Regions from separate parts of the Lysinibacillus sp. NPDC056220 genome, predicted to be linked through region 2. Evidence: predicted binding sites of a transcription regulator. Region 2 holds the regulator's gene; the other holds the start of a gene.

Region 1 (15,615 bases), 460 kb from region 2:
CGGCCATACCTGGCTCTAGCACTGCATCAGAACGCATCGATAAGCCAGGGCCTTCATGTACTTCAAGACCGATACCGTGTCCTAAAGAATGACCAAATGCTTCGCCATATCCTTTTTCTTTTAAGTAGTCACGTGCAATAGCGTCCGCTTGAATACCTGTTAATCCAGGACCCACTTTTTCAAGTGCTAACAGCTGAGAAGCAAGGACTGCATTGTACATATCTACTAATTTTTCAGATGGTTCTCCAACAGCCACAGTACGTGTAATATCCGAAATATAGCCATTGTATAGCGCACCAAAGTCTAATGTAACAAAGTCGCCTTTTTCAATCACTTTATCCGTTGCAACGCCATGTGGTAATGCTGAGCGAAGACCAGACGCAACAATTATGTCAAACGAAGACTGAGTCGCTCCTTGTTTACGCATGAAAAATTCTAATTCATTCGAAACTTCAAGCTCTGTTTTACCAGGCTTGATGAAGCCTAAAATATGTGTAAATGCGTGATCTGCAATTTCACACGCAGCCTTAATAATATTAATCTCTTGTTCCGTCTTAATCAAGCGAATTTTTTCAATTAGCCCAGAAATCGGCACTAAATCAGCTTGAATGTTCGATTTATACAGTTCATATGTGCCGTAGCTTACAGTATCTCTCTCAAAGCCCAGTAATTTGATGCCCATATTTTTTACTTGTGTAGCAATCTCTTCAATAATGGTTGCTTCATGCTTAACAATTCGGAAGTCCTGAATTTGTGTGGCAGCTTGTTCTGTATATCGGAAATCTGTAATAAAAACAGCATCATTTTGGGACACAATTGCTACGCCCGCTGTCCCTGTAAAACCAGTCATATAGCGGCGGTTATACCCATTCGTAACTAAAATGCCATCGATATTTTGTTCTTGAAGTGCTTTACGTAGCTTTTGTAATTTCAACATAATCAATTCTCCCTCTCGATAAATGTACGTAGTGCCAGTTCATAGCCTTTCGTACCTAGTCCACAAATTTGACCAAGGCAGGCCGGAGCAAGATAGGAATGATGACGGAAAGCCTCACGTTTATGGATATTGGAAATATGTACTTCGATTACTGGCACCGTAATCCCTGCAATGGCATCATGTAACGCGATGCTTGTATGGGTATATGCACCAGGATTAAAGATAATGCCATCATACTTTTCGTCTTCTGCTTCATGCACCCAGTCCACAAGTACCCCTTCGTGATTGGATTGACGAAATTCAACAGTGGCACCTAAAGAAGCCGCAAGATTTTGAACATTTTCTTTAACATCATCCAATGTTTCATGTCCATAAATATGTGGCTCTCTTTTTCCAAGTCGATTTAAGTTAGGTCCATTCAAACATAATAACTTCACGCTTCTATTCGCCTCTTTCTATGTACTTGCCATTTATTTTATCATACAAGGCGCATACAGCAACTAATTTCCTTTTTGCGCCGTATGCTCCCGCTGATGAAAATTAGCTGTTTCTAACAAGAACCGTAAAAGACAAACCACCACAACTATGAATGGAATCGAAAGCTTTTTAAAGGAAGAAAGTTGTAATGGTAAATCTAATGCAATCCACTCTAATGTAATTGTTACAAAAAGCCCTAGTAGTAGTGAAGAAAAGACAGCCGGAATAACATAGACATAGCGCATTGTCATATATACCAATAATCCGATAATGAATAAAAGAAGTATAAAGAAGGTCCAATGAAATAGCTTAGAGCTTTCTTCAAACCATCCCCATTTCTTATAAAACCCAATCGGATGCCATTTAATGAGATTAAAATAATGTAAGCCTTTTAAGCACAATGCTAAAACAAGAGCATTTACCAGTGCCGTTATTGTTCCTATTTTCACAATTTTTCCTCCATTGCGTACTAATCATTTCCTAAAATGTACGATTAGTGTAGCCATATAGAAAATTTACTATGCGTAACTGTAGAGGTTTTTGACTAAATTTAGTACAATGGTACAGTTGAAATATATAAAGAGAGTGGTGTTAGCCTTGAGCAATTCACCTGTATACGGGGGACAAGCACAATTAGAAGGTGTGATGTTCGGAGGAAAGGATCATACAGTTACTGCCATTCGTCGTAACGATGATTCCATTGATTATTATCATTTTAAAAAAGTACAAAAACCTATTTTACAAAAGCTTAAAAAAATCCCATTTGTTCGAGGCGTGGTCGCACTGATTGAATCAGCAGGCTTAGGTTCTCGTCATATGCAATTTGCTGGGGATCGTTATGATGTGGTACCTGGCGAAGAAGAAGAAAATAAAGAAGAAGGCTCCAAACTTCAAATGATACTTGGCGTTGCTGTAGTAGGTATTCTTTCCTTCTTATTTGGAAAATTTGCCTTTACACTAATTCCGGTTTTTATAGCTGATTTTTTCTCTAAATGGATTGAAGGAAAAACGGGTCAAATTTTACTTGAAAGCGGTATTAAACTATTATTACTGCTCACATATTTATATTTTATTTCGTTAACGCCTCTCATTAAACGAGTATTCCAATACCATGGGGCGGAGCATAAAGTCATCAACTGCTATGAAGCTGGTTTAGACATTACAGTGGAGAACGTCCAAGCACAATCACGTCTACACTACCGTTGTGGTAGTAGCTTTATTCTTTTCACAGTCTTTGTCGGCATGTTTTTATATTTCTTTGTGCCAACGGACCCGCTGTGGCTACGTATTTTAGATCGTATATTATTAATTCCCGTAGTACTAGGAATATCATTTGAAGTATTACAGGCGACAAACGCCTGCCGTAATATTCCAGTATTACGTTTCCTTGGCTATCCTGGTCTATGGCTTCAATTGCTAACAACTCGCGAACCAAAGGATGATCAAGTGGAAGTTGCCATTGCATCCTTTAATATGCTACTTCAAGTAGAGCAACAGCCAGAAATTGCAGCAACATTAAATCATGATTAAGGAAAAGGCAGTCCCAACGTATGTTGTTGGACCTGCCTTTTTTATATAGATGCGAGCCTTGCATTTTTCGTTTAAATGCCATAATCGCAGCTCGATAAACCTATCCAAAGGGATGAATCGGACAACTAAATTTATTTAGAATCTTTCCTACGGACTGTAAGTGCAGTAAATATACCCATCATACTAGGCAAAATACTAAATAATAAAAACAGCCAATTATTTGTTAGAATCGAGATAATGGTAAAAATAAGTAGTGATGCGACATTGATGCTTATACCTAACTTCACATAAGAAGGCTTAAAAGGTATTGGTCTGTACATGTTGATAGTCAAAATGAGCCCAATGATCGCCCAGCTCCCTAAGTGTACAAATAAAAGGACAGCTAAAACCATGGCAGTGCTTAATTTAATCCCAAACACTACTAAAGAAAAGAAAATATAAATTGCTGCTAACGTCATATACCATGAATAAGCTTTCGCCCTTTGCCAAATATGGTCGTGTAGCTCATCTAAGCCTCGATTTTTCTTCGCTTTTTTCCTTCCAAACCACCAGCCAAGGATGCCAAAAATCATCCCGCCGTATAGTCCAACAATACCGCCTATAGAAAATTCCATTATGCCATTCCCTCCTCTTCGAAAATAAAAACTTCCTCAATCGTGCAGTTGAAAGCTTTTGAAATATTGTAGGCAAGCTCTAGTGATGGATTGAATTTCCCTGATTCAATTGCAATGATTGATTGGCGTGAGACACCCACTAATTTAGACAAATCCTCCTGCGTAATCTTCCTCGATTTCCGCAATTCACGAATTCTATTTTTCATAATGCCTCCTCATCAAATGTAAAGTAAACTATACATTTAGCAATAAGTAAAGTTTACTTTACATCTTTTGATATGTCAAGTTAGCTTTACATTTTTATGTTCGTTTAAACAATGAAATAGGACAGGATTAGAGGCGACTGGTTTCTGAAAAAAAATCCCCTATCCAAATTGGACATAGAAAAAGCGTGTATTGAAAAATCAAAACACGCTTAGGATAGTCACACTATTTTTATTTAGTGTCCTTCTCTATTTCATTCCTTTACTATCAATAATATTAATAATTTTCTGTTGAGCGTCTAAAGCTTCTGGGATGGGCATTACAACAAACACATGGTTCATTTTAGGATAAACAAAGGTTGTTATATCAATTCCTTGCTCGGTTAGTTGTTCATCAAATTTTACAGCATCAGGATATAAGCTTTCATGGGTACCAATAAAATGGGTGATTGTCGCAAGACCCTGAAAATCACCGTAAATGGGACTAATTAATGGATCTTTTAAATCCTTATCAGCTGCCCATAGCTTTGTGATGACTCCCATTCCTTCACTAGCTAGCATTGGGTCCTTTTCTTCATATTCAGGAATAAGAGGATTTTCTAAACTTAGGTCAACACAAGCAGATAATAAAATAATATTTTGTGGCTGCGGCAAATGGTTTTCTTTTAAAAGCTGGACCAAACCAAGTGTTATATTGCCTCCTGCAGAATCCCCTATAATAGTTAATTGACTGGAGCTTTCAATTGTTTCTAAAATTCTAGTATAGAGATTGAGCATTTTTTGGTACGTATCCTTATGATTAAAATGAGGTACTTTTGGATAAATCGGAGCAATAACTTTTGCCTGTAATGCTTGCGCCATTTTATCCATAAACAGCCAGTGAAAAGGTAAAGGCTGATTCGTCCAAGCGCCACCATGAATATAGAGAATCACTTTTTGTTTCGAGGACTTTTGATCATTTAAAGTAAAAACTTGCATATCCTGAAAAGTTTGTTCGTCCTTAACACTTAAAAATTGAACTTCATCTTCAATAACATAGGGCTGATTATTCACCGTTGCCCTTTGTTTGATAAGCTGTTTAGCATTTTCAACACTAGAAAAACTCACTTTATTACTTTGGGAAAATAACAACTGTTCAAATTGGACACTTTCTTCAGAACGTTCTCCATTAAAAAGTACTACACTCATTTCTTTCTCCCCTTTCAGCATGTTCATCTAGGTGGATGTACGAGAAACTCAAACAAACAACCCTTAAAGTGAACAAATACCATCTTCAAGCACTTTACAAAATAGATTTTGTAACCAATCTTTATGACAAATTACAATTGACCAGACATTTATATTTTAATTCCACATATGGCTATAGACTCCTTCATTTAATCAAACTTTCTTCATAAAGACAGTCTTTTTTATTTGCACGATTGTGAAAGATTGTTTTCAACTAAGGCCCCTGCAATTCAAGTATAGGAACGAGTTCAGATAGCCTTCAGATGCCTTTTTATTTTAATCATGCAGCAAAAGCCTGAGGCCTTGATAGACCTATCATGCATCGTTTACCTCTACCTTCATATTTTTAGGATTAAGATTTTTTATTAAAAAGAAGTCCCCAAAGCGTTGTTTGAGAACTTTATGCTGCTTACCATATCGGTATGAGCTCGAGTAAGCGTCTATTTTTTATTTTTCGGTTCTAAAAGTATAGGTGCTATATTTAGTAAGATAGAAACAATTGTTAAAAACCATAATGCCCTTTCCATACCAGGTACTACATCCTCTAAAGCTGCCCAATCCTCCACTTTTACCCATCTAGATACAAGACTATACTCTGAACAAAGTGTCAATGCTGTAAATGATACCCCCATTGCCATCGCAAGCTTATAATCTTTACCTGTTTTATACATATAAAGATTTATAAAGGTTGCAACTATAGCAATAATTCCGAATATGAACCACATATTGATACCTCCTTTTTTCAATATAGACATAAATTGTAATTAAGATGTTCCCAAACCTTCTTTTCGGAATTTTGTACTTATTTTTGTAAATCCCGATGCCGATGCTCCCTATAAGCGTTTTTTTGATGGCACTCTATTTTACTAGAGTAGCGATTCATGAAGACTAATCGACACTGCACCACAGAAAATTAAGAAATGTTAAATTGGTAATTTTTTCTAATAAAGATTTTATCATAATGTTATATATTCTAATTTTACAAATTAAACCATTAGTTTTTTAGTTATTTCTTCATCTACTATCCACCATTATTCTTATTCCTCATCATAGTCCTTCTACAAAATAAATACGTTTTTTTATGATGGAAAAGCACCCATTTCGTTAACCAGTTGCACGGTTCTTGCTTTATATTCATGATTTTAGGAAGGGTCTAGTAGCTGAAAGGACTCAGTTCGTTTTTTTACTCCTGTATCTGTGAACTTCATTGTTCATAGGTAACAGTTGAAGTAACAGAATCCAACGAGGCTTTTGTAATACCTGCTATTGGAATATAGGGGTTATTTGCGGTTATATAGATACCCTATAATTTTCAGAAAAAATAAAAAAGTAACCTCTTACGGTCATCATACCGAAGAGGTTACTTTAAATTTTTATGACTGAAATTGTTTATAGAACGCTACAATAACGTGGTATAAACAATATTTACAGGCCGCATTTTAACTGTGCGCCACAGTTTGTACATGTATTACAGCCACCCATTTCTTCGACTGTTCCTTTGCGGCAAACCGGACATGTATTTCCTACGTCTGAGCCAATTACCGTTGTGGACTCTAGTGCTTGAATCGTATCCACTAATACGACTGGACGTTTTGTATGTTCTTCCACTAATTCTTCTTCAAATGATAATTGATCCATATCATTTTCCTCAGCTTTTAGCGTAAGTACCTGTGAATCACGGCTACCATCCACATAGACCGTACCACCTTTAGCGCCACCTTTATACAGTCGCTCGTAAACTTTTTCAACTTGTTGTACAGTGTAGCCTTTTGGTGCATTTACTGTTTTAGAGATTGATGAATCAATCCATTTTTGAATAATACATTGTACATCAGCATGTGCCTCTGGTTTTAGCTCCATTGCCGTTACAAACCATTCTGGAAGCTCTTGCTCATTAGCTTCTGGATGACGGTCTAAGTATTCTTTTACGATTTCAGCTTTCACTTCAATGAACTTACCAAGACGACCAGAACGGTAGTATGTGAAGGAGAAGTATGGTTCAAGACCTGTCGCTACACCTACCATCGTTCCTGTTGAACCAGTTGGAGCAACCGTTAATAAATGGGAGTTACGAATACCCGTTGCTAAAATTTGCTCCTTGATATGAGCAGGCATTTTTTCCATAAAGCCTGTTTCTGTGAAAGCTTTACGTAAACGAGCTGTTTCTTCGTCAGTAGCACCGACTAAGAATGGGAAGCTACCACGCTCCTTAGCAAGCTCTGTAGACGCCTCATACGCTGTTTCAGCAATTGTTTTAAAGATTTCATCGACTAAAGCATTACCTGCTTCAGAACCATATTCTTTCTCACAATAAATAAGTAAATCAGCTAAGCCCATTACGCCTAAACCGACACGACGCTCACCTAGTGCTTGTACACGATTTTCTTCTAAGAAGTATGGTGTGGCATCAATAACATTATCCTGCATTCGAACACCTACACGAACCGTTTCACGTAGTGCTTCGTAATCTACAGTTTGGTTGTCTTTATTAGCAAATTGTGCAAGGTTTACTGCTGCCAAGTTACACACTGAGTATGGCGCAAGTGGCTGTTCCCCACATGGGTTTGTCGCTACAACGCTTTGACCATATGCCTTTGCATTCGTCATATCATTGGCATTGTCGATAAAGAAAATTCCTGGCTCTGCGGAGTAAGTTGCACATACGTTAATTAAATTCCACAATTCTTTCGCTTTAATCGTGCGATATGTGCGGATTTTATAGCCCATCTTCTCCCACTCACGAACGTCACCAACATTATGCCATTCTGTATTATAAGCACTCATTTCCTCTTTTGAGTATTCTTCCACCGCTGGGAAACGTAGTTCGAAATCATCATCGTTTTCAACAGCTTCCATAAATTCTTTAGTTAATGTTACGGATATGTTTGCACCCGTTAAAAACTCTGGATTGTGAACGGTATATGTGCCACCATCACGTAGTTTATTTTCAGCCTCTCGAATAATGGCTGTATCGAATCCACCTAAACCTTCAATGCTTTTATAGTTTACAATGCCTTGATACATAGCTTCTTCTTGCATAGAAAGCGGCTTGAAGTTTAATTTTTCTTTGGCTAGACGAATGATTGTTTCATCCGTTGTATTTTCAATTAGGTAACGAAGAATACGTGGGTTTTGCATTTTAGAAATAATAAACTCCACAATATCAGGATGCCAATCTGCAAGCATAATCATTTGTGCTCCACGACGTGAGCCACCTTGCTCTACAAGATGTGTCAATTTAGCAATATCATCTAACCAAGAAACAGAACCAGATGATTTGCCGTTTACACCACGTGCCAGTGTGTTGCGTGGACGTAATGTAGAGCCATTTGTTCCTACTCCACCACCACGGCTCATAATTTCCATTACTTGCTTACGATGATCACTAATACCTTCACGTGAATCAGCAACAAAAGGCATTACGTAGCAGTTAAAGAATGTTACATCTGTTTCAGACCCTGCTCCGTATATCACTCGTCCTGCAGGAATGAATTTTAAGGACACTAATTGATCATAAAATTTTTCAAACCATTCTTGACGTTTTTCTGGCGTTTTTTCAACAATTGCAAGACCTGTTGCATTTCGTTTAGCGATTTGTTCATAAAAAATCTCAAGAGGCTTCTCTAGCACGTCAATTGAACGCGTAATCACACCCGTTTCTTGCTCTTTTGGATCGTCTAAAGCGCTACGATAATCTTCCTCAATCAAAATATCTGCTGTTTTTGTAGTCATGTCCAGCTTTTGAATGGTCCCTAAACCACGTGCAGGGAATTTTGGATCAGCTTTGACCGTTAAAACAACAAAGTCACCAGCTTTCAGTGTTTTCTTTTCTGTGTCTTTAAACGAGTAGCGATCGATCATGACAAGTCTAGATACACCTTTGTGCGTGATGTGCATATCAGGCGTTACAGGGTGTACCTGCGGGAATTGTTCGATATCTTTGTTTAACTGTTCAAATTGATTGTTTACATCGGGTTGATGATTTGTGAGTACCATCGTTTTGCCTCCCTTACAAAATAAATACACAATATCATGTGTTGTTAAACACTACATATTGTGTATATGTCTTTAAAAAAGATACTATATATAGATTTTCAATTCAACTCTTGCTTTTTTCAATAGAATCGGAACTACTTGTAATAGCAAGGATTGAAAGCTTAAAAATATTTTTTTTATACTATTTTTTACTTTTTGAAGTTCCACTCATCACATGCATATTTTTTTTCTTCTAATGCACGGACATATTCTAACTGCTCCTCAGAAAGTGTAAATGGTTTTAATTCAATTTGCAACGATTTTGCAAATCCATCTCGAAAAGCTGTCACACATTGTTCAACTGTCACAGGCTCATCCACAAGACTGTTAATCGCTACTGCTTTCTCCGGTAATTTTCTGCGCATACGATCCTTCGCTTCTTCACTCGAAAAATTAAAGACCGATAATAGCTTCTCTTGATCTAAATCTAATAAAATGGCACCATGCTGCAATATAACGCCTTTTTGACGTGTTTGCGCACTTCCAGCTATTTTTTTCCCTTCGACTACCAGCTCGTACCAGCTTGGAGCATCAAAGCATACAGCACTTTTTGGACTCTTTAAGTCTGCTCTTTTTTCCTCTGTATCCGGGACACTAAAATAGGCATCCATTCCTAAGTTGTGGAAACCTTGCAAGATTCCCTCACTTAGCACACGGTACGCCTCTGTCACGGACTCTGGCATATCTGGATAGCTTTCTGTTACGATGACACTATATGTAAGCTCATGCTCATGCAGCACAGCTCGTCCACCAGTAGGTCGACGTACAAAGCCTAAGCCTTGTTCTCGTACAGCGTCTAAATTTATATCCTTTTTGGCCTGCTGAAAATAACCAATTGATAGTGTTGCTGGTTCCCACTCATAAAAACGAATGACTGGTGGAATTAACCCCTCACTATGCCAATCAAGTAATGCTTCATCTAGTGCCATATTAAAAGACGGACTACATTTCCCTGAATTTAAAAAATACCAAGTTGTCATTTGTTCATCTCCTACAATTTATAAAAGTACCTCAGGCCCCACCTGTGGTTCAACCTTAACGAAGATTACGTTACCGTTCAAGTTGTTGCTTTTGAAGCGAGATAGACGAATTCGCCACAATCTAGTTAATTTTATCAAACTCATTGGACTATCGCTAGCGCATCTTTTATAATAATAAAGAAGATAGAAAGGGGTAAGAAAATCTTGGACATACTTATCACAATCGGTGTCGTTTTAGTAGTCATAATTGCATACATCGGTATTAATGCACTACGACTCAAAAAAGCTGTAACCAACTTAACACAAGAACAATTTATTGAAGGCTATCGTAAAGCACAGCTAATCGATGTTCGTGAACAAAAAGAATTTGATGCTGGTCACATTCTTGGAGCACGAAACGTTCCTTCCACAACACTACGTCAACGTTATAAAGAAATTCGCCCAGATTTACCAGTATATTTATACTGTCAAAATACAGGCCGTAGCTCACGTGCTGCACTATTTCTTAAAAAACGTGGGTACAACCAAATTTACCAACTTCAAGGCGGTTTCAAAACTTGGACAGGTAAAATAAAAACCAAAAAATATTAATATTTCCCTAAAAAAGTCGTCTCAAAGAACTAGGAGACGACTTCTTTTTATACAAAAAATTCAGAGTTTCTACTATATTATATCTATTGCAAAATTTTAAGTGTCTATTTATGGTGCTTGTTCATACTATGCCATCCGCTTCCTCGTCCCACCTTATTTGAACCTACTTTGAAGGTCTTCATCATTCTTCCCAGAAGCCTTTCAAATTTATTCATTTTCACATAATAGGAGAAATTTTGTATGTCCAAAAATACTAATTTTCGTTAGTATTTTTCATGTATGCACTGCATTCTTCTATTTTTCTGAAAATAATATAAATTTATAGTTGAATAATTGGAATAGCACTGCTAGGATATATAATATCTTAAAATAATATTAAGTATAAAAATTAATTAGCTATGAATGCTATGGATCAAACTATAGCAGGAGCAGTTCTGGAGAGAGCGCATTTGCGTCGCCGAAGGGTTCACTATCTCAGGCAAAAGGACAGAGGAGTAATAACAGCTTTTTTAAGCGATGCCACACAAAGATTAAGATGATTTGATGAAGCATCCGTGGTCAAATGGTATTTGTTATTCTGACGTTTTTCCGAGACTAGTGTCACAACTAGTCTCTTTTTATTTTTCCAGTCATCATTTTTTATGCATCTTTGGGGGGATTAACGTGGAACAGCAACAATTAAAACGTGAATTAAAAAATCGTCATGTGCAGCTTATTGCCATTGGTGGAACAATAGGAACCGGTTTATTTCTAGGCTCCGGGAAAGCCATTGCGTTAGCAGGGCCTTCCATCATTCTTGCCTATTTAATTGTCGGAACGGCACTCTTTTTTGTTATGCGTGCATTGGGCGAACTATTATTATCGAATTCTGGATATACATCATTTACGGATTTTGCCTCCGAATACATAGGACCATGGGCAGGATATGTAACAGGCTGGACATACTGGTTCTGTTGGATCATGACAGCGATGGCAGATATTATTGCTGTAGGAGTCTATACACAGTATTGGTTTAATATTCCCCAATGGGTTCCCGCTATCGGTTGTTTAGTATTATTGCTACTACTGAATTTATTGACGGTCAAACTATTTGGGGAGTTAGAATTTTGGTTTGCAATCATTAAAGTGATTACCATTGTGGCACTCATTATCCTTGGGCTTATTATGTTAGTGACAGGCTTTCAAACAAGCTCTGGAACAGTTTCAGTAGATAATCTTTGGGTTCACGGCGGCCTGTTTCCAAATGGCGTATATGGCTTTTTAATGGCCTTTCAGATGGTCGTTTTCGCTTTCGTCGGTGTGGAATTAGTAGGCGTATCGGCAGCCGAGACTGCAAACCCACAAAAAAACATTCCTTCAGCTATTAATAAAATACCGTTTCGAATTTTACTCTTTTATGTAGGGGCACTATTTGTCATCCTATGTATCAACCCATGGTATGAAATGTCTGCCGCAAGCAGCCCATTTGTCCAAGTATTTACGTTAGCAGGTATTCCAATTGCTGCAGGTATTATTAATTTTGTCGTGCTTACTTCAGCCGCATCTGCTGGTAATAGTGGTTTATTTTCAACAAGTCGCATGCTCTTTAATCTTGGTAAAAATAAACAAGCATCACCTGCTTTTGCTAAGCTCAATAAAAATAGTGTTCCCAGTAACGCGCTAGTTATTTCCGCAATTGTTGTCTCTGTGGGGGCGCTGTTAAGTAAGCTAATGCCAGAGAATGCCTTTAGTATCGTTACGACTATTAGTGCGATTTGCTTCATATGGGTGTGGAGTATTATCATCATTTCTCACATTATCTATAAACGGAAAAATCGTGCCCTTCATGAGGCCTCAAGCTTTAAAGCACCGCTGACACCTTTTATCAACTATGTAGTGCTTGCGTTTTTTACTTTTCTATTAATTGTGATGTTTATTTCCGAGGCAACACGTACAGCTCTGCTACTAACACCTATTTGGTTTATTGCCTTATTTATTCTATATAAAATGAAAAAAAGATGACTTCAGACTAAGCTCTGAAGTCATCTTCTACTTTTTAAAAAATGGTCATATCCCATTCTGTCGCTAAATGTTTCAGTAATTGGACACCTGCGACACTATTCCCGATTGGATCAATGGCTGGTCCATAAATACCTATCCCGCAGCCAGCAGGAAAGGGTGAATCTAGTCCTGCATGGCCAGGCACAGCTGTAAGAATGGCACCGGAGACACCACTTTTAGCAGGAAGTCCAATAAATGCTGCAAATTTTCCTGAAGCATTGTACATACCGCATGTCACCATTAAAGCCTTTGCTAATTTCGCCACTTGTTTAGGAAATAACTTTTTCTTTAATAGCGGATGATAGCCATCATTGGCAATAACTAAACCAATCATCGCTAAATCGGATACATTGACTTCAATCGCACATTGCTTTAAGTAAACCTCAAGAGCCGCTTCTACTGGGCAGTCTAAGAAACCAGAATCCTTGAGGTAGTAGGCTAGTGCTCGATTACGGTTCGCTGTTTGCCACTCTGATTGAAACACTTCCTCATTAATACTTAAAGGTTTGCCTATGATTTGCTCTAAAAAATGCAGGATTTTGTCAATTTTCTCTTGTGGTGAATTTCCCATCATCATAGAGGAAACAGTAATCGCCCCAGCATTAATCATTGGATTAAAGGGCTTTCCTGGTTGATGACTTTCTAAACGAATAATGGAGTTGAATGTATCCCCTGTCGGCTCAACATCTACCCTTTCTAATACATATGGCAATCCTCTGTCCATACAGGCCAATATAAAGGTGATTACTTTAGAAACACTCTGAAGCGTAAATAGTTCAGTCGTATCCCCGGCTTTCATTTCGTGCCCTTCAGTTCCGATAATAGCTATAGCTAATTGATTCGGGTCTTTTTTAGCTAATGCAGGGATATAGTTAGCGCACTGTCCTTCTTTAGCAGCAGTGCGAAACTGTGTTACCCATTGTGCCACAAGCTGATCGTGACTAGGTTGTGTTGTCATTACTGTGGACTCCTTTCAAAATGTGCAAAAACAGAGTCTTCATAGTTCTCCTATGAAGACTCTATCCATATTTTTGCTATTCTTTTATAGCTTTGGAGGCATTGTCCCCTCCGGAATTAACGATTTATACGTCTCCCCATCAAGACGTTCTTGCCATTCCTTTTTAGCTTCTTCAATTAGTACTGGATTAGCCAATAACTCAATCGCTGTACACGCCATAATTTTAGCAGCTTGTAGCATACCTTTATGGGCGATTGGCGTGACACCTTGAGAAACAACTTGCCAAGTATGCAATGGTGTTCCTAATGCCATACATACTGTTGTACATTGAACAGTTGGCACATTCCAGCTGACATCTCCCACATCAGTAGAGCCACCCATAATAAATTCAGGGAGTATACGAGGAATATGATCAGCAATAACTTTTCCTTGTAATTGTTGTACATCGCCTTTATGTAGACCGACCAATGATGAGGCTTGTACTTCAGGAGAAAACGTATGGAAAATAGCCTGAGCATACTGTTCATCTTCTATTGTATAGTCTGGCATGCCAATTTCAAGTATTTGTTGATACATGACATCATAAAGTGTCTTATTTGTTATTAAATTAGAAGCAGCACCTTCGAAATCAATTTCTAGGGAAGTGCCTGTCATAAGCGTTGCACCCTTTGCAATATTTTCAACGCGCTGATAGATTTCTTGCACTTGTTGCTTTTTAGGTGCTCGCACTAAGTAGGTAACTTCGGCATATGGTTGAACAACATTCGGAGATGAACCACCAGAGTTTGTAATAGCATAATGCACTCGTGCTTCTGGAATGATATGCTCTCGTAAGTAGTTTACCCCAACGTTCATAAGCTCAACAGCATCTAAAGCACTTCTTCCAAGATGAGGAGCAGCTGCTGCATGAGCACTTTTACCTGTAAACTTAAATGTAACGGCATAGTTTGCAAGAGAGCTACAAGTCATCACCGTTGAAAAAGTACCAGGATGCCAGGAAATGGCGATATCTACATCATCGAATAAGCCAGCTTTCGCCATATAAGCTTTACCAGATCCATTTTCTTCGGCAGGGCAACCGTAGAAACGGATGGTTGCAGATTGCTGATGTTGCTCTAAATAATCCTTTACTGCAACAGCTGCTGCAAATGCTCCTGTTCCTAACAAATTATGGCCACAGCCATGACCGCTTCCGCCATTCTCTAGAGGCTCATGATTGGTAACACCACCCTTTTGGCTCAAGCCTGGGAGTGCGTCGTATTCCCCTAAAAAGGCGATAACTGGCTTTCCTGAGCCAAATGTTCCGACCAGCGCCGTATCAAGGCCAGCCACGCCAACCTCAGTTTGAAAACCCTCTTTTTCTAGTGCCTCTTTCATATATTGCATCGATTGTTTCTCTTGAAAATGAAGCTCCGGTACTGCCCAAATCGCATCGCTTAAGGCCACACTCGCTTCCTTCTTTGCCTCAATCAATGTAGAAATTTTCTCTTGAAATCTCATAATTGTCCCTCCAATTTGTTCTTTATGCTTTCAATAATGCTCCCTTTTGATCGTTTAGCGTCACAAGCGACACAATACAAATGAGTGCGAATCCAATCAGCATCCAAAAGGCTGCATCAAAGGAACCATTAAAGGCATCGACCATAAAACCAATAGCCATGGGCGTAACAAACCCCGCTAGCTGTCCGCCTGTATTCGCAATCCCCATCGCTGAGCCTGTTATAGACGAAGGCAATTTCTTTAAAACGATTACGGGTAGTAGCGTGATGACAAATGCGATAAAAATAGAAACAACTGTTTGATAGCCAATAAATAATGTCACCGTTTTCGCAGTAAACATTAAATACAGTAAAATACCGATCACTGCACAGGAAATGGAGCCTAACACCTTTTCCATTCCTTTTGGAAGCTTATCGATGATATAGCCACTACCATACACCCCAATAATTGTTGTAATGGCAGGAATCGTTTGTGCCCAACCAATGGACATTAAATCTAGTCCACGATTTTTTTGAAGATACGT
Region 2 (15,615 bases):
GACGATTTTAGGTCCGTTTTCATCGCCTACTTTTTTAGCGATTACACTACCTAGGTTATCTGTTTCTACAGTATCTGCATACGGTGCAATATATTTTTTCATGACCTCACGCGGTGCACGTTCATTACCTGCAATACCATTTGCATCTGTTAAATCTTTAAACATTTGTAATGTTGGATCTAGTTGTGTCATTCTTTTGCCTCCTACTTCTTATATCTATTTTATTATACTTCGTTTACCGAAATATTCCTAGCTTAATCGTCTGAAAATTGGTGTATTTCTTAATTATTTAATATCCTGTACGCTGACGATTATAATTTTCTTGGTTTTTTTCAATATATGCATGAACTACATCTTCGAAAGTAAAACCAAGATTGTATGCAAGTAAACCATAGCATTGCCAAATTGCTAGATATCGATCCTCTGTCGGTTGCTCGATAAAAGCTAAAATAGCACTTTGTGTCTCTATAAATGTTGCTGTTAAATGTCTCTGTTCTTCTATCACAGGCCATTTTTCGATGGTTGTATAGTTCTTTAATAAGCCTAAGGAAAGGATAAAATGAATAGAATCCACATATTCTTCTAGAATGACTTCTCGTGCTGAAGGCCCTTTTGTACTCCAAAATTTAAAGCAGCGCGTTTCATTGGCTAGCTCAGCTAGCTCTACCAATAATGCTAGTCCTTTTTCTTGAAATACATCTTGCTGAATATTTTGAGTTTGCTCAATGAAATCATCCAGCTCTTTTTGCATCATAAACAATTGTTGTATATTCATTTTTTTCTCCTAAATTTCTAAAAAATATTTAAATAAAAGTGAAACTATTTGACCTCCCCAATCGTATAGGAAAGAATAACCTTTCTTCAAGGGGGAAATTTAAACATGTTGCCGTTACTAATTCGACTTGCTGTAATAGCGCTTATTATTTATGTATTTTATAAAGCGATTCGTTATATAACTGATCCTAAACGCAAACTTGACGAAGCCTATGAAAAAGGCCAATATTACTTTTATGATGACGTTAAAAATGTCCGGAAAAATTTCTTTATTTCCTATAAGGGTGCTCTTTTTGAAGGCGAAAAATACTTAGGTACAACAGAGGATGCCTTCGAGGTTGTCACTATTTTTGTCGGCGCACGTGATACTGCAACATTGCAGGGCTTTACAAAAGGCGACTTTGAATATTTACAGCAAGAAATACTATTGAATTATCCAAGTGCGAAAATCAATTGGAAGCAGCCCATTGAACAGCTTATGCGTAACACATCCTCTTGATGAGGATGTGTGTTTTAAAATGTTTTTATTTATATCCAAAGCTGTACGATAATAAAAATTTGGATGGCTGCCAGTAGAGGAAATCCAAAGGCAAAACTATTATGGCGTGTTTTGTGACGGAATAAATACATGCCAAGCACTCCACCTACTGCCCCTCCTACGATGGCTAGTGTGAACAAAGTACGCTCTGCAATACGCCATTCATGCTTTTTAGCACGCGATTTGTCCATCCCCATTAAAATGAGCAACACAATCGATATAATACTCATATAAGCTAATACTGCTTGTCCCATTTTCTACTCCTTTATCAAAAAAACGTATATGATTAATCTAACACAAAAAAGACTGATGGAAAAATCCATCAGTCTTTTTCTTCACCTATCGCATTCGCTTTCGGTGCAGAAATAATATTTAACTGAGTCAAATATTATTTAGCTACTGCTTTTTTAGCAGCGTCTGCTAATTGAGTGAATGCAGCAGCATCAGTTACAGCAAGGTCAGCTAACATTTTACGGTTAACTTCGATACCAGCAACTTTTAAACCGTGCATTAAACGGCTGTAAGAAAGACCGTTCATACGAGCAGCTGCGTTGATACGAGTGATCCATAATTTACGGAAATCACGTTTTTTCTGACGACGGTCACGGTATGCATATTGACCTGACTTCATTACTGCTTGGTTAGCAACTTTATATAATGTATGTTTTGAACCATAGTAACCTTTAGCTAATTTTAATACTTTTTTACGACGTTTGCGCGTCACTGTTCCGCCTTTTACGCGTGGCATATGAATTACCTCCTGCTTTTCATTAAAAAATGAATGTTAGTATTTTTGTAGTCAATTATTTCATGTAAACAAGTAAAGATTTGATGCGTTTGAAGTCACCAGATGAAACGATGTTTGCTTTACGTAAGTGACGTTTTTGTTTCGTAGATTTGTTTGCGAATAAGTGGCTTCCATAAGCACGGTCATATTTTAATTTACCTGAACCCGTTTTTTTGAAACGTTTCGCAGCTCCACGGTGAGTTTTCATTTTTGGCATGTCGAATTCCTCCTAAACTGTTCGTCTAATATTATTTCTCGTTCTTTGGTTGAAGAACTAAGAACATGCTTCGGCCTTCCATCTTCGGTTTTTGTTCTACCGTTGATACTTCAGCACAAGCTTCAGCAAAACGATCTAACACACGTTGACCAATATCTTTGTGTGTAATCGCACGACCTTTGAAACGTAGGCTACATTTTACTTTATCGCCTTTTTCAAGGAATTTAATCGCATTACGTAGCTTCGTTTGGAAATCATGTTCATCGATTGTCGGGCTCAGACGAACCTCTTTCATTACGATGACTTTTTGATTTTTACGAATTTCACGGTCTTTCTTTTGCTGTTCAAACTTAAATTTACCATAGTCCATGATACGAGCGACTGGCGGCTTGGCTTGAGGGGCCACAAGGACAAGATCCAAGTTTACACGAGCGGCGATTTCTAGCGCTTCATTACGTGTCTTTACACCAAGCTGGTCACCATTGTGATCGATTAATCGAAGTTCACGTGCGCGAATGCCTTCGTTTACATACATGTCTTTGCTAATAGTAATCCACCTCCAAGTAGTTGTCGCGAATACATGGTTTGGGCAAAGCCTTGCCCGGTTGAACGGTACATCCTCTTGTCATGTCCATAAAAAAAGGACGGACATTTTGAAGATGTCCGCCCGCTATATGTGCATGCGCAAGTCTACGCAAAACAATTCAACGTGTCATACCTGTTCACAGCCTTTAAAGCGTTGTATCAGGTGAGAAGCGGGCAGCCTCTACTTCAACCACAAACTTTGTATTCATTAACCTTAATTATATTAGCATGTATATGATAAGCTGTCAAATACTAATTTTCTTATCATTTCTAGATTGACCTACTATTAAATAATTTATACAACAGCAAGATTCATTTTATACAAAAAACCTCACTTATGCAAGTGAGGTTTTTTAAGAAAGATTATTTTGTAATTTCTGCTTTTATAGCTGCTAGGAAATTCTCAAAGCTAATTGTTTCGGAATCTTTTGAGCCATAGCGACGAACATTAACACCATTAGCTTCAACTTCTTTATCACCAATGACAAGCATATACGGAATCTTTTTCATTTGTGCTTCACGAATTTTATAGCCTAATTTCTCTTCACGATCATCCATTTCCACACGTAAGCCCGCTGCTGTTAATTGCTCTTCGATTTGTTTTGCATAATCGAAGTGTGCTTCATTCGATACTGGAATGACTTCTACTTGGACAGGAGCTAACCAAGTTGGGAATGCACCTTTATATTCTTCAATTAAGAAGGCAACGAAACGCTCCATTGTTGATACAACGCCACGGTGAATAACGACTGGACGATGTGGTTTGCCATCCTCCCCAACGTAGCTTAGGTCGAAACGTTCTGGTAATAAGAAGTCTAGCTGAACTGTTGATAAAGTTTCTTCTTTACCAATCGCTGTTTTTACTTGCACATCCAGTTTAGGACCATAGAATGCTGCTTCACCCTCAGCCTCGAAGTAATCTAAGCCAAGCTCATCCATTGCTTCTTTTAACATACTTTGTGCTTTTTCCCACATAGCATCATCATTAAAGTATTTTTCAGTATCAGCAGGGTCGCGATATGATAAACGGAATGAATAATCATTTAAATCGAAATCTTTATACACCTCTAAGATTAACTGCACGACTTTTTGGAATTCTGCTTTAATTTGGTCTGGACGAACAAAGATATGTGCATCATTTAAAGTCATCCCACGTACGCGCTGCAGGCCAGAAACTGCTCCCGACATTTCATAGCGGTGCATTGTTCCAAGCTCAGCAATACGTAATGGTAAGCTACGATAAGAATGCATGCTATTTTTGTAAACCATCATATGGTGAGGACAGTTCATTGGACGCATAATTAATGTCTCGTTGTCCATTTCCATTGGTGGGAAAATAGAATCTTGGTAATGATCCCAGTGACCTGAAGTTTGATAAAGCTCTTTTGAACCTAATACAGGTGTATAAACATGCTTATATCCAAGAGACAATTCTTTATCGACAATATAACGCTCAATAACACGACGAATTGTTGCACCATTTGGTAACCAAAGTGGTAAACCTTGGCCGACCTTTTGAGAAGTTGTAAATAGCTCTAATTCCTTCCCGATTTTACGGTGATCACGTTCTTTTGCTTCTTCTAGCATTTGTAGGTGATGTTTTAATTCTTCTTTTTTGAAGAACGCTGTACCATAAATACGTTGTAGCATTTTGTTATCAGAGTTCCCTCTCCAATAGGCACCTGCTAATGATAGCAGCTTGAATTCGCGAAGTTTACCAGTAGATGGTACGTGAATACCACGGCAAAGATCGAAAAATTCCCCTTGATAATAAATGGACACTTGCTCATCTGCAGGGATTGCCTCTAGTAATTCTAATTTATATTCATCGCCAATTTCTTCATACATTGCTTGTGCTTCCGCACGACTTACATTTTTACGTTCTACCTCTAGATTTTCAGCAATAATTTTTTTCATTTCCTTTTCAATTGCTGGTAAATCCTCGGCAGTGATGGGTGTAGGAGAATCAATATCGTAGTAGAATCCTCCATCAATGACAGGACCAATACCAAGCTTTACATCTGGGAATAAACGTTTAATTGCCTGTGCTGTTAAATGAGCTGTTGAGTGACGTAAAATCTCAAGTGCTTCTTCATCATCTTGTGTAATAATGGCAATTGTAGCATCTTCTTCGATTGGTGTTTTTAAATCAACCAATACATCATTAATTTTACCTGCATAAGCTTTTTTTCGTAAGCCAGGGCTGATTGATAAGGCTACGTCATCTGTTGATGTACCTTTTACAAATTCTTTTACTGCGCCATCTGGGAAAGTTAATTTAATCATTTCTGACATATTCTTTGCACTCCTTTGTTAAGTTGAATACATAATGATTGATTGTAGACTAATAAAGTGATTCAGCTGCCAATATGAGCGCTCTCCACAATTGGACTAAGCGAAGTCTCCACATCTAAAATAATAAAAAAAGCCCCGTCCCTCACAAAAGGGACGAAGCGTATGCTCGTGGTTCCACCCTTCTTCCTTCCGACTTATCAAGTCAGACGAAGCTCAAGGCTAGCTAACGGGCTAGGGACCGGCGAAAGATTATCCCTTTCGCTGCTCAGCAGGTAGTAAATGATGCGTTCAAACTAGGAAGCTTTCAGCCGTTGACTTCCCTCTCTAGAAGCTGATACACAAAATTCATGTCCTCATCAATGCATATTGATATTTAGTATATGAGTCAGTATACGCTCGATTGTCGAAAAATGCAACTACCAATGTTACATCCTACGGTTATTGCCACGCATTTCAATTGGCTCTGTCAAGGCTTTAATACGCTCCATTATACGGCCTGCCTTAACAACCTCAATATCACCTTTTTGTGATTGAGCTAAATGGTGCTCTAATTCTCCATAATTAAAATTTGATGTAATAAACGTTGGCAATTGTTCCGCCATACGATAATGGAAAATAGTCCCTAAAATTTCATCCCGTGTCCAGGCGGTCATTGTTTCTGCACCTAAATCATCGAGCATTAAAACAGGTGCCTTTTTAATATAATCTATTTTTTCATTCAATGTATTATCGCCAATAGCATTTTTCATTTCCCGTAAAAATTCTGGCACGAAGACAACCACTGAACGTATTTTAATAGACGCTAGCTCATTGGCGATTGCACCAAGCACAAAAGACTTCCCCACGCCGAATTTACCGTATAAGTAAAAACCCTTTGATGGTAAATGACCTGATTCTTTTGTCGCTTTTACAAATTGTGCTGCTTTTTGGGCAATCATCACCCGAGACTCATCATCGATACTTAAATCTTGAATAGTTGCTTGAAGCACATCTTTTGGCATATGCATACTTGCAATCATATTCGCGACATCCCGACGCTCTTCTTCCCTGATCTTTTGCTCACAGCGTACATAATCAATTTCAACTGTATTCCGAACTACCCTTAGAGTAGGGAGGAAGCCTTTTAAATAGTTTGTACAATGTTCTGTGTTATCACAACCACAACATTCCGTAGATTGACTAATAAATTCATGCAGCTTAGGTAAATTTCGTTCGATATTATCATAGCTTAATTCATCTGCATGACGTGCAAGAAATTCCTGTACTCGGGGATTATCTAAAATTTCACGTCGCATAGCTTCATAGCGTTCTTGAAACGAGGGTACATTAATAGCTCGTTTTAATGGTCCATTTATTGGTTCGATTGTTGTTCACCTTCTTTACTATTCACTTTTCCCTAGCATTTCTAATATTTTTTGACGTTCTTTTTCAAAATCTATCGTGCTAGAAGTACTTTCCTCTTGTTTCTCATCACGTTTATAAAACCACTCAGGGACTTTTTCTTCTCGTTGATGTCCTGAACGTCCCTTAACACGCTGACTCGTTTTAGTGGTCGTTTGAGGTTTATTTTTCCAAGTTGTATATTTATCATGCTCTTGGCGTGCAAGTTCCATTGCTTCTTTAGCGGTTTGAATATTTTTACGAACCCAATGATCCGCAATCGTTTCCACATATTTTTTAGGTAACTTCATATCCGTTGTTAACATAACATACTCTAGCAAAGCATTGACTACCCCAACCGGCATGCCATGCTGTACAATCAAACTTTCCGCAAGTTGTACAGAGGTTTGCAAAGGTTCTTTTCCATTATTAATGTCACGTAACACTTGAATAGGAGCTGTAGTCTCTAAATAGTGCTGTAGCTCCTGATCCTTCGTTTTTTGTCCCGTTTCTTCTAATGGCAACTGTTCGCTAACTCTCGCTATTTTGGGCGGCTCTTTTGACACAGTTAACTTATAGAAATCAGCAGCTGCCTTGCGTAAGCGCTCTTGAGAAATTCCTAAATCATCGTCTAAAGCAAGAATCACCACTTTTTGCATATCGAGCGCTGTTAAATGATATAAAAATGCTAGCTTTGCGATAGCCTCACGAACTTCTAATGTCAGTAAACTAGACGGTACCAATTGCTCGGATAACCCTGCTTGTAACAAATCGAAGTCAAATTGCTCCAAATAAAAAGGATACACCCTTTGTTGTTTATCCTTACGATTCGTATCCACTTGTAAATCTGATGGAATATTGGAATGAACGGGCTTATAGACATCTATAAAGGCACGAGATACATCCTTTAACTCCGCGTCCCTTACAGGGGATATAAAACGTTGACGCAAATTACGATATGCCTGCTCTCCAATTTTGCTAAATAAAAACATCGACAACAACGGGTCTTTCATAAAGCTTTCTGCATCTAATGGACGCTGTAGCTCATATAAAAAACTCCGCTCACCAGCATTTTCTTTTTTCCATGTACGTAGTAAACCAATCGCTTCAAGGGCTATTCGTGCCTCAAACACTTTACCAATGGGCAGACCAAGCACATTCATTAAATAATAATGTGTCATTTGCTGCTTTGGTATCTGCTCTGCTTCAGCCCATAAAGTTAAGTATAGGCTGATGGGGTCTGAGCCCGTTAACGGTTGATAGAATAATGTTACTAATTGACGCTCTTGAGTAGAAAATGCATGAGGTAGACGAATGTCAAAAGGATCGCCAGGCTGCAATTCCTTATATAAATGAATCAACGTCATTCATCCTCTCTATTTTCTATGATTTCTGCTCCGTTTGACGTTGAATAATATCTTTAATCTCCTCGATAAAGACATTGATATCTTTAAACTGTCGGTAGACCGATGCAAAACGGACATACGCCACCTCATCAATTTTGGCTAAGCGATCCATGACCAATTCACCGACATCTTCTGAGCGTACCTCCGAATTTCCAATACGACGAAGATCTTTTTCAATTGATAGGACAAGTTGCTCCAGTATATCAAGCGCAACTGGGCGTTTCTCACAGGCACGAATAAGGCCACGAAGTACCTTTTCACGGCTAAATTCCTCTCGTGAACCTTCTTTTTTCACTACAACTAATGGGGTCTCTTCAATTTTTTCAAACGTTGTAAAACGGAAGCCACATGACTCACATTCACGACGTCTACGAATTTCTTTGTTATCATCTACTGGCCTCGAATCCACAACACGCGTTCCGTTAAATTGGCAAGATGGACATCTCATATAATTACTCTCCTGGTTTACAACAATTTAATATTTCTATTATAACAAATTTCCTACATATAAGAAAAGTGCATTCACGTAGTGAGCTCATGATAAACCTAAAGCACCTAAAGTACAAGGAAAGTTTTTTAAAAAAAGCACATTGAAACCCGTTAGATTTCAATGTGCTCAAGATAAAAATATTATTATGCGTTAACTGTTTCTAATGCATTAGCTACTTTTTTCACTAGGTCCACAACACGCGCAGAGTAACCCCATTCATTGTCATACCAAGCAAGTACTTTCACTTTACGGTTACCTAATACCATTGTGGAAAGCCCATCAACTGTTGATGAGTAAGTCGTTGTGTTGTAATCAGAAGATACTAGTGGTTCAACTGAGAAATTTAAAATACCTTTCATTGGACCTTCTGTTGCAGCTTTTACAAAAGCTGCATTAACAGCATCAACTGTTACATCTGTATTTAAATCTACTACAAGGTCCACTAAAGAAACATTTGGTGTTGGAACGCGAAGTGCCATACCATGAATTTTACCTTCTAATTCAGGTAGAACTAATTTTAATGCTTTGGCAGCACCTGTAGATGTAGGAATAATTGATTGTGCGCACCCACGTGCACGACGTAAATCTTTATGTGGATTATCTAAGTTCTTTTGATCGTTTGTATAAGCATGAACAGTTGTCATCAAACCATTTTCAATACCAAATGTATCATTTAATACTTTTGCTACTGGTGCTAAGCAGTTTGTTGTACAAGAAGCGTTTGAAATTACATCATGTTTAGCAATATCAAGTTTGTCATCATTAACACCTAAAACAATTGTTACATCTTCGTTTTTACCAGGTGCTGTTAAGATAACTTTTTTCGCGCCAGCCTCTAAGTGCATTGCTGCTTTGTCACGTTCATTAAATTTACCTGTAGCTTCTATAACGATATCAACACCCATTGTAGCCCAAGGTAATTTTAATGGGTCGCGTTCGCTAATAATTTGAACTCGTTTGCCATTTACAACTAAAGCATCGCCTGCTGGTTCTACTGTACCTTCAAATGTTCCGTGATTTGTGTCATACTTAATCAAATGTGCTAACGTTTCTGCTGGATAGCTAGCGTTAATAGCAACAATATTTAAATTTTCTTGTACGATCGCTTGGCGGAAAACCATACGTCCGATACGTCCGAAACCATTAATAGCAATTGATACTGTCATTTAAAAATCCTCCTGTGAGTACATACTCAGATTAATTATATACTTTATGGTGATTAGTATAACACAATTTTAAAAAAGATGAACATTATATACTCATATTATTAAAGTTCTTATTTTCTGAAAAATTATCTCTTATTATGGCATTCACCCATAAAAAAATGTGTAGCAAGATGTACTTGCTACACATTTTTAGTCTGAAGCCATTTAAATTACACCCCAGAAAGCTAGAATTTTCTTTAATTGTTCCTCTGTATTTTCCAGATTCTCATTATTATAAATGACTGCATGAGCTCCCTTTTCTTTCACAGACATAGGCAACTGTGAATGCATGCGCGCCAAGGCATCCTCTTTTGTTAAATGATTGCGTTCCATTAAACGTCGAAGCTGAACCTCTTCACTTACCGACACTACAATGATACGCTCTACAAAATGCTGAAGCTTACTTTCAAATAACAGGGGAATATCCATGACAACATGTTCATGACCGCCCTCTAAATAGGCATCCCGTTGACGTAGCATTTCCTTTCTAATCGCCGGATGCATAATATCATTTAAAATTTTTCGTTTGGCTGGCTCATGAAAAATAATATTTCCAAGCATTGTCCGATTCAAATTGCCATCCTCTAGTAAAATATCTTGGCCGAAGTTTTCTGCAATAAATGCCAATGTCTCCGTTCCTGGTTCGACAACATCTCGCGCTACAATGTCTGCATCCACAATCGGTAATCCTAGTTCGAGCATCATTTTTGCTACTGTACTTTTTCCGCTTGCAATACTTCCTGTAAGTCCGATAATCATTGTTAAATCCCCTTTAATGTTGACAATTTGGGCAAAAAGACGACGTCCGCCCACCAATCGTCATTTGACTTGTTGCTGTTTCACAGGCGGGGCATATTTTTTTCCCATACATTTTCAAACGATTCTGCATGCTCCCAGCTTCCCCATTAATATTTCGATAATCAGAGATAGTTGAACCACCTGCTTCAATACTTTGACGTAAAACAGCAACGATCTCCTCAAATAATGCTCGTTTGCGCTTCTCACTTATGCGGTTCATTTTTCGTGCAGGATGAATTTTCTGAGCGAATAGCGCCTCCGTTGCATAAATATTGCCACAACCCGAAATGACTTGACCATCCATAATCACTTCTTTTACGGCCTTATTCGCATATTTCGGTAATGTAGATTTTGTTATAAAAAATTCACACGCTAATTCATCAAAGGGCTCTGGTGCCATTTTTGTTAATGGTATATGATCTTCAATTTTTGCCAAAAATCGTAGTTCACCAAAACGTCGTATATCTGAATAAATTAAGTAACCACCATCAGCCATCTTAAATGTTGCATGTATATGCTTTTGGAATTTGGCTTCATTGATGTCTTCTGGTGAATTTACAACAAACCATGCACCTGTCATTCCTAAGTGACTAACAAGAACATAAGGAACCTCATCTTTCAATAAATGAAAGAAAATATATTTCGCACGTCGTTCAATTTTTGTAATCGTCATTTCAGACAATGTTAATTCAAATGCATCAGGCTCCGCTTGTTTAACAATACATTGTTTCCCCTCACTAAAAGAAAAGTGTACCCTTTCAGATAGCTGAACATGTTGAATTGTACGTCCTTCAACCTTTGGCTTCAATGCCTGGACGACACCTTCTACCTCTGGTAACTCAGGCATTTGAACCCCTCCTTATTTTGCTTCATACCATGTCGAACCATGGTTAAAATCTACTTTTAGCGGTACGGAAAGCTCAATCGCATTTTCCATTACCTCTGGTACAATTTTTTCTAACATCGCAATCTCTTCCTTAGGTGCTTCAAAGATTAATTCATCATGCACTTGTAAGAGTAGCTTTGCCTGCATATTTTCCTTTTTTAGTCGAGCATCCATATCAATCATTGCTTTTTTAATAATATCCGCAGCACTTCCCTGAATCGGGGTATTCATAGCCGTACGCTCAGCAAAACTTCTTAAATTAAAGTTCGAGCTTGTGATATCTGGTAAATACCGACGTCTATTTAAAATCGTTGTGACATAGCCATTGAACTTCGCATTTTGCACAATATCATCCATATACTGTTTGACGCCTGGGAAACTAGCGAAATATTTCTCAATAAAAGTTGCCGCTTCCTTACGGGTAATATCTAGATTTTGTGATAGACCATAATCACTGATTCCATAAACAATCCCAAAGTTCACAGCCTTTGCTGCACGACGCATATTACTATCAACTTCTTCTTCGGATACATGGAATACATCCATCGCTGTTCGTGTATGAACATCCATCCCTTCACGGAAGGCCTCTACAAGGTTTTTATCTTCCGACATATGAGCGAGTACACGTAATTCGATTTGCGAATAATCCGCAGAAAACAGGATCCAATCCTCTTTTGAAGGGACAAATGCTTGACGGATTTTACGTCCCTCCTCTAAACGGATAGGGATGTTTTGTAAATTTGGATCTGTCGAGCTTAGTCGTCCTGTAGCGGTTAGAGCTTGTTGGAAACGAGTATGCACCTTGCTATCCTTTTCATGTATTTCCTTTAGCAACCCTTCAATATAAGTAGATTGTAATTTACCAAGCTGACGATATAACAGAATATATTCAATAATGGCATGCTCTGATTTTAACTTTTCTAATACATCAGCAGCCGTCGAATAGCCCGTCTTCGTTTTTTTAATAACAGGTAAGCCCAATTTATCGAATAAAATAACACCTAATTGTTTTGGTGAATTAATATTGAAGGTTTCTCCTGCCTCCGCATAAATTTCTTGTTCAAGTACGACAAGCTTATCGTTAAGCTCTTGTCCCATTTTTTCTAGCGTGGCACGGTTAACAGTAATGCCTTCACTTTCCATCTCACCTAAAATGGCTGCCAGAGGCAATTCCAACTCTTTATAAAGGTCAAATTGTTCATTTTCTTTTAATAATGCCTCTAGCTTCGGCTGTAATGACCATACAGCATAGGCTTTTCGGCTAACATGCTGAGCAAGCTTATCTATTTCAGGTACAGCACGTTTGGCTCCCTTTCCATAGACCGTTTCATCTGCTTGTACATCATAATACCCAAGCTCTCTTGCAAGAGTGGCAACATCATCTCCACTAAGTCCGGGATTATTAATATACGAAGCAAGCACTAAATCAAAATCAACGCCAGCTAATTGAATACCTGCTCGTTTTAATGCCGCTTTAGACGCTTTGGAATCAGACATATATTTTATTATTGATGAATCCTCTAACCAGCGACGTAGTATATCTGATTTTGCCGCAATCTCAAAAGGAATGTATTGAGTCTTTGTTCCATCAGATAATGCCATCCCTAGTAGCGCACAAGTGTGGTAATGTTCATTCTCTAGCTCCACATGCACAGCCATCACATCTTGTAAGTCTTCTTGGCGTACTTCTTGAACTTGTTCAAAATCAAAAGGTGTTTGCTCTTGCTCTTGCACAGTAAAATCACTTTTCTCGAGCAGTGATTTAAAGCCCAGCTCACGCCATACATTCATTAATTCTTCTTCATTTGGTCCGTTGTAAGCGAGATCAGTTAGTGAAATGGTAATTGGTGCATCTGTATAAATCGTTGCCAGTTTCTTACTCATAATAGCCTGCTCTTCATTGGCTACCAGCTTTTCTTTCATTTTAGAAGCTTTCAATGTATCCATCGCCTCATAAAGTGCCTCAACGGAGCCATGCTCTTTTAATAGTTTGACGGCAGTCTTTTCACCAACACCTGGCACACCAGGAATATTATCTGAAGAATCACCCATTAAGCCTTTCATATCAATAATCTGTAGCGGCGTTAAACCGTACTTTTCTGCAATAAAGGCCGGAGTATTTCTCTCAATTTCTGTAATCCCCTTTTTCGTTATATAAACTGTTACTTGCTCCGTCGCAAGCTGTGTTAAATCACGGTCACCAGAAACGATAATCACATCCATATCCTGTGATGAAGCTTCTTTCGCCAGCGTCCCGATAATATCATCCGCTTCATATAAATCTTGCTCGTATTGTTTTATTCCATAAGCATCAATTAGCTTTCGTATATAAGGGAATTGCTCCGATAATTCTGGTGGAGTCTTTTGTCGTCCACCTTTATATTCTGTAAAGGTTTCATGACGGAAAGTTGTTTTTCCTGCATCAAAAGCCACTAAAATTTTCGTTGGTTGTTCTTCCTCTAATATTCTTTGTAGCATTGTTGTAAAGCCGTATACAGCATTTGTATGAATACCACTATCATTCGTCAACAATGGCAACGCAAAAAACGCGCGATATGCTAAACTATTACCGTCCAATAATAGTAATTTTTCTTTTGTCATAATATGATCCTCCTGCGTTGTCTTCTACTTCCTTCTACTTTATCATAACAATACATTTCAAGTAAAAAAAAGCAGACGGTCATCCCCTTGGATATTCGCTACTTTCGAGTCGCTATCCGTCATTCTCTTGGTTTTACCCGTCACTTTTAAAATCCTATCCATTACTTCTGGATTTCAATCTATAGCGACAAGCCAATCAGTGAAATTTTACTGATCATACAAAATAGAATGCGTTCAGTTATCGACCTTCTCTGAACAGTAAATAAAGTTAATTATTTCCATATTAACAGGGTAGATGATTCTACGTATTCAATGCAAAAAACGTAAAAAACTTTCATTCGTGGAGAAAACTCCTGTGAATGAAAGTTCTATAATGGATTTATTGATTAGCTGTTCGATAAAAAATTTCTTCATATATAATCGTTAAGATAAATGCATTCATAAAGGCAAATACTAAAAATAATGGCATTCCACCCAGCTGTGGCTGTGTTAACTCTTTACTAAATACCATCACAGCACTAATTTGTGCTAAAAAGAAAATAAAGCCAATACCGACTTGCCATATAGGACGCTTGACCTTCCGTTTTTCATACCAAAACAACTTTTTAAACAGATTTCTTACATCATTCGCAATAATAATACTCACTAAAAAGATACTGACAAAAAATACAGGTATATGATAAACACTCTTTGTCATCCATGCAAAATCAGATAGGCGGAAAAAAAGAGTCAATAACGACGCTATACTACAAGCAATTCCTACATTTTGGAGCCATGTGCTAATTCTTAATTTCACAACTATTACCCCCAACAGTTCTTTTTTAAACATTATTATTCTATCAAATTATAGGCGGTTGGGGAATAGAAATTTGTAAGTTTCTATTATTTTCACAATATAACAATCCAATTGTATGGATACTTATAATTTTCATATTTTAAAAAAGTCGCCCTCCTAATAGGAGAGACGACTTTACTATCTATTATTTTAAATAACCAGATAAAATTTTCGCATAAGGTGATGACGCTGGCAAAATAATGACCGTATCCTCTCCAACCGTTTTCTTATAGGATTCTAGCGTGCGGTATAGGGAGTAAAATTCAGGATCTTGAGAAAATGATTTATTGTATATTTTTGCAGCTTCTGCTTCTCCCTCAGCTTGAATAATGGATGCCTCCTTATTCGCTGTAGCTAACATTGCCTGCACCTGTTGATCAGTTTGCGCTTCGATACGTCGTTTATCTGCATCCCCCTCAGAAAGATATAATTGAGCCGTTGATTCACGCTCTGAAATCATACGGGTAAATACAGATTGTTCATTTTCAGCGGGTAAGTCTGTACGACGAATACGTACATCCACTACTTCTACGCCATATTTGTCGTTTTGTAACAATTCATTAACTCGCTCTGTTACACGATCGTTGATGCTTCCTCGTGAGGAATTTTCATCATTAATAATTTCATCGTATCGTAGTTGCCCTAGCTCTGTTCTAATTACTGAGTAAATAAACTCCTCCATTCGAGTCTCTGCCTTACTAAGTGTACCTGCATTCGATATTAAAGCTTTTGGATCCGTAATACGCCAAACAGCATAGTTATCGATGATAATTCGTTTCTTATCCTTTGTATTAATTTCTTCTTCTGAAATATTATAG

What was found. The regulator NrdR, encoded in region 2, represses ribonucleotide reductase genes. The targets are predictions, from matches to a motif close to AACACNATATATNGTGTT.
Region 1: a site for NrdR is predicted at 9,032-9,049, ahead of ACOZBY_RS08095 (vitamin B12-dependent ribonucleotide reductase). Genes of this name have one in related genera too.

What each region holds. Positions count from the first base shown of each region.
Region 1 is NZ_JBMOXD010000002.1:618,023-633,637, reverse strand. It holds gene ACOZBY_RS08135 (M24 family metallopeptidase) at 1-937, opposite strand, end outside; gene aroQ (type II 3-dehydroquinate dehydratase) at 940-1,374, opposite strand; gene ACOZBY_RS08125 (hypothetical protein) at 1,438-1,863, opposite strand; gene ACOZBY_RS08120 (DUF1385 domain-containing protein) at 1,973-2,944, shown strand; gene ACOZBY_RS08115 (hypothetical protein) at 3,076-3,558, opposite strand; gene ACOZBY_RS08110 (helix-turn-helix transcriptional regulator) at 3,558-3,764, opposite strand; gene ACOZBY_RS08105 (alpha/beta hydrolase fold domain-containing protein) at 4,011-4,949, opposite strand; gene ACOZBY_RS08100 (hypothetical protein) at 5,429-5,713, opposite strand; gene ACOZBY_RS08095 (vitamin B12-dependent ribonucleotide reductase) at 6,414-8,984, opposite strand; gene ACOZBY_RS08090 (lipoate--protein ligase family protein) at 9,173-10,003, opposite strand; gene ACOZBY_RS08085 (rhodanese-like domain-containing protein) at 10,208-10,594, shown strand; glycine riboswitch at 11,019-11,094, shown strand; gene ACOZBY_RS08080 (amino acid permease) at 11,258-12,595, shown strand; gene ACOZBY_RS08075 (glutaminase) at 12,630-13,592, opposite strand; gene ACOZBY_RS08070 (M20 family metallopeptidase) at 13,677-15,092, opposite strand; gene ACOZBY_RS08065 (MFS transporter) at 15,115-15,615, opposite strand, start outside.
Region 2 is NZ_JBMOXD010000002.1:157,002-172,616, reverse strand. It holds gene ACOZBY_RS05860 (M42 family metallopeptidase) at 1-192, opposite strand, end outside; gene ACOZBY_RS05855 (dUTP diphosphatase) at 290-775, opposite strand; gene ACOZBY_RS05850 (hypothetical protein) at 881-1,273, shown strand; gene ACOZBY_RS05845 (DUF1294 domain-containing protein) at 1,303-1,566, opposite strand; gene rplT (50S ribosomal protein L20) at 1,701-2,060, opposite strand; gene rpmI (50S ribosomal protein L35) at 2,116-2,316, opposite strand; gene infC (translation initiation factor IF-3) at 2,348-2,851, opposite strand; gene thrS (threonine--tRNA ligase) at 3,265-5,196, opposite strand; gene dnaI (primosomal protein DnaI) at 5,622-6,551, opposite strand; gene ACOZBY_RS05815 (replication initiation and membrane attachment family protein) at 6,579-7,943, opposite strand; gene nrdR (transcriptional regulator NrdR) at 7,960-8,430, opposite strand; gene ACOZBY_RS05805 (glyceraldehyde-3-phosphate dehydrogenase) at 8,616-9,638, opposite strand; gene coaE (dephospho-CoA kinase) at 9,843-10,436, opposite strand; gene mutM (bifunctional DNA-formamidopyrimidine glycosylase/DNA-(apurinic or apyrimidinic site) lyase) at 10,450-11,322, opposite strand; gene polA (DNA polymerase I) at 11,335-13,962, opposite strand; gene ACOZBY_RS05785 (hypothetical protein) at 14,342-14,758, opposite strand; gene hflC (protease modulator HflC) at 14,943-15,615, opposite strand, start outside.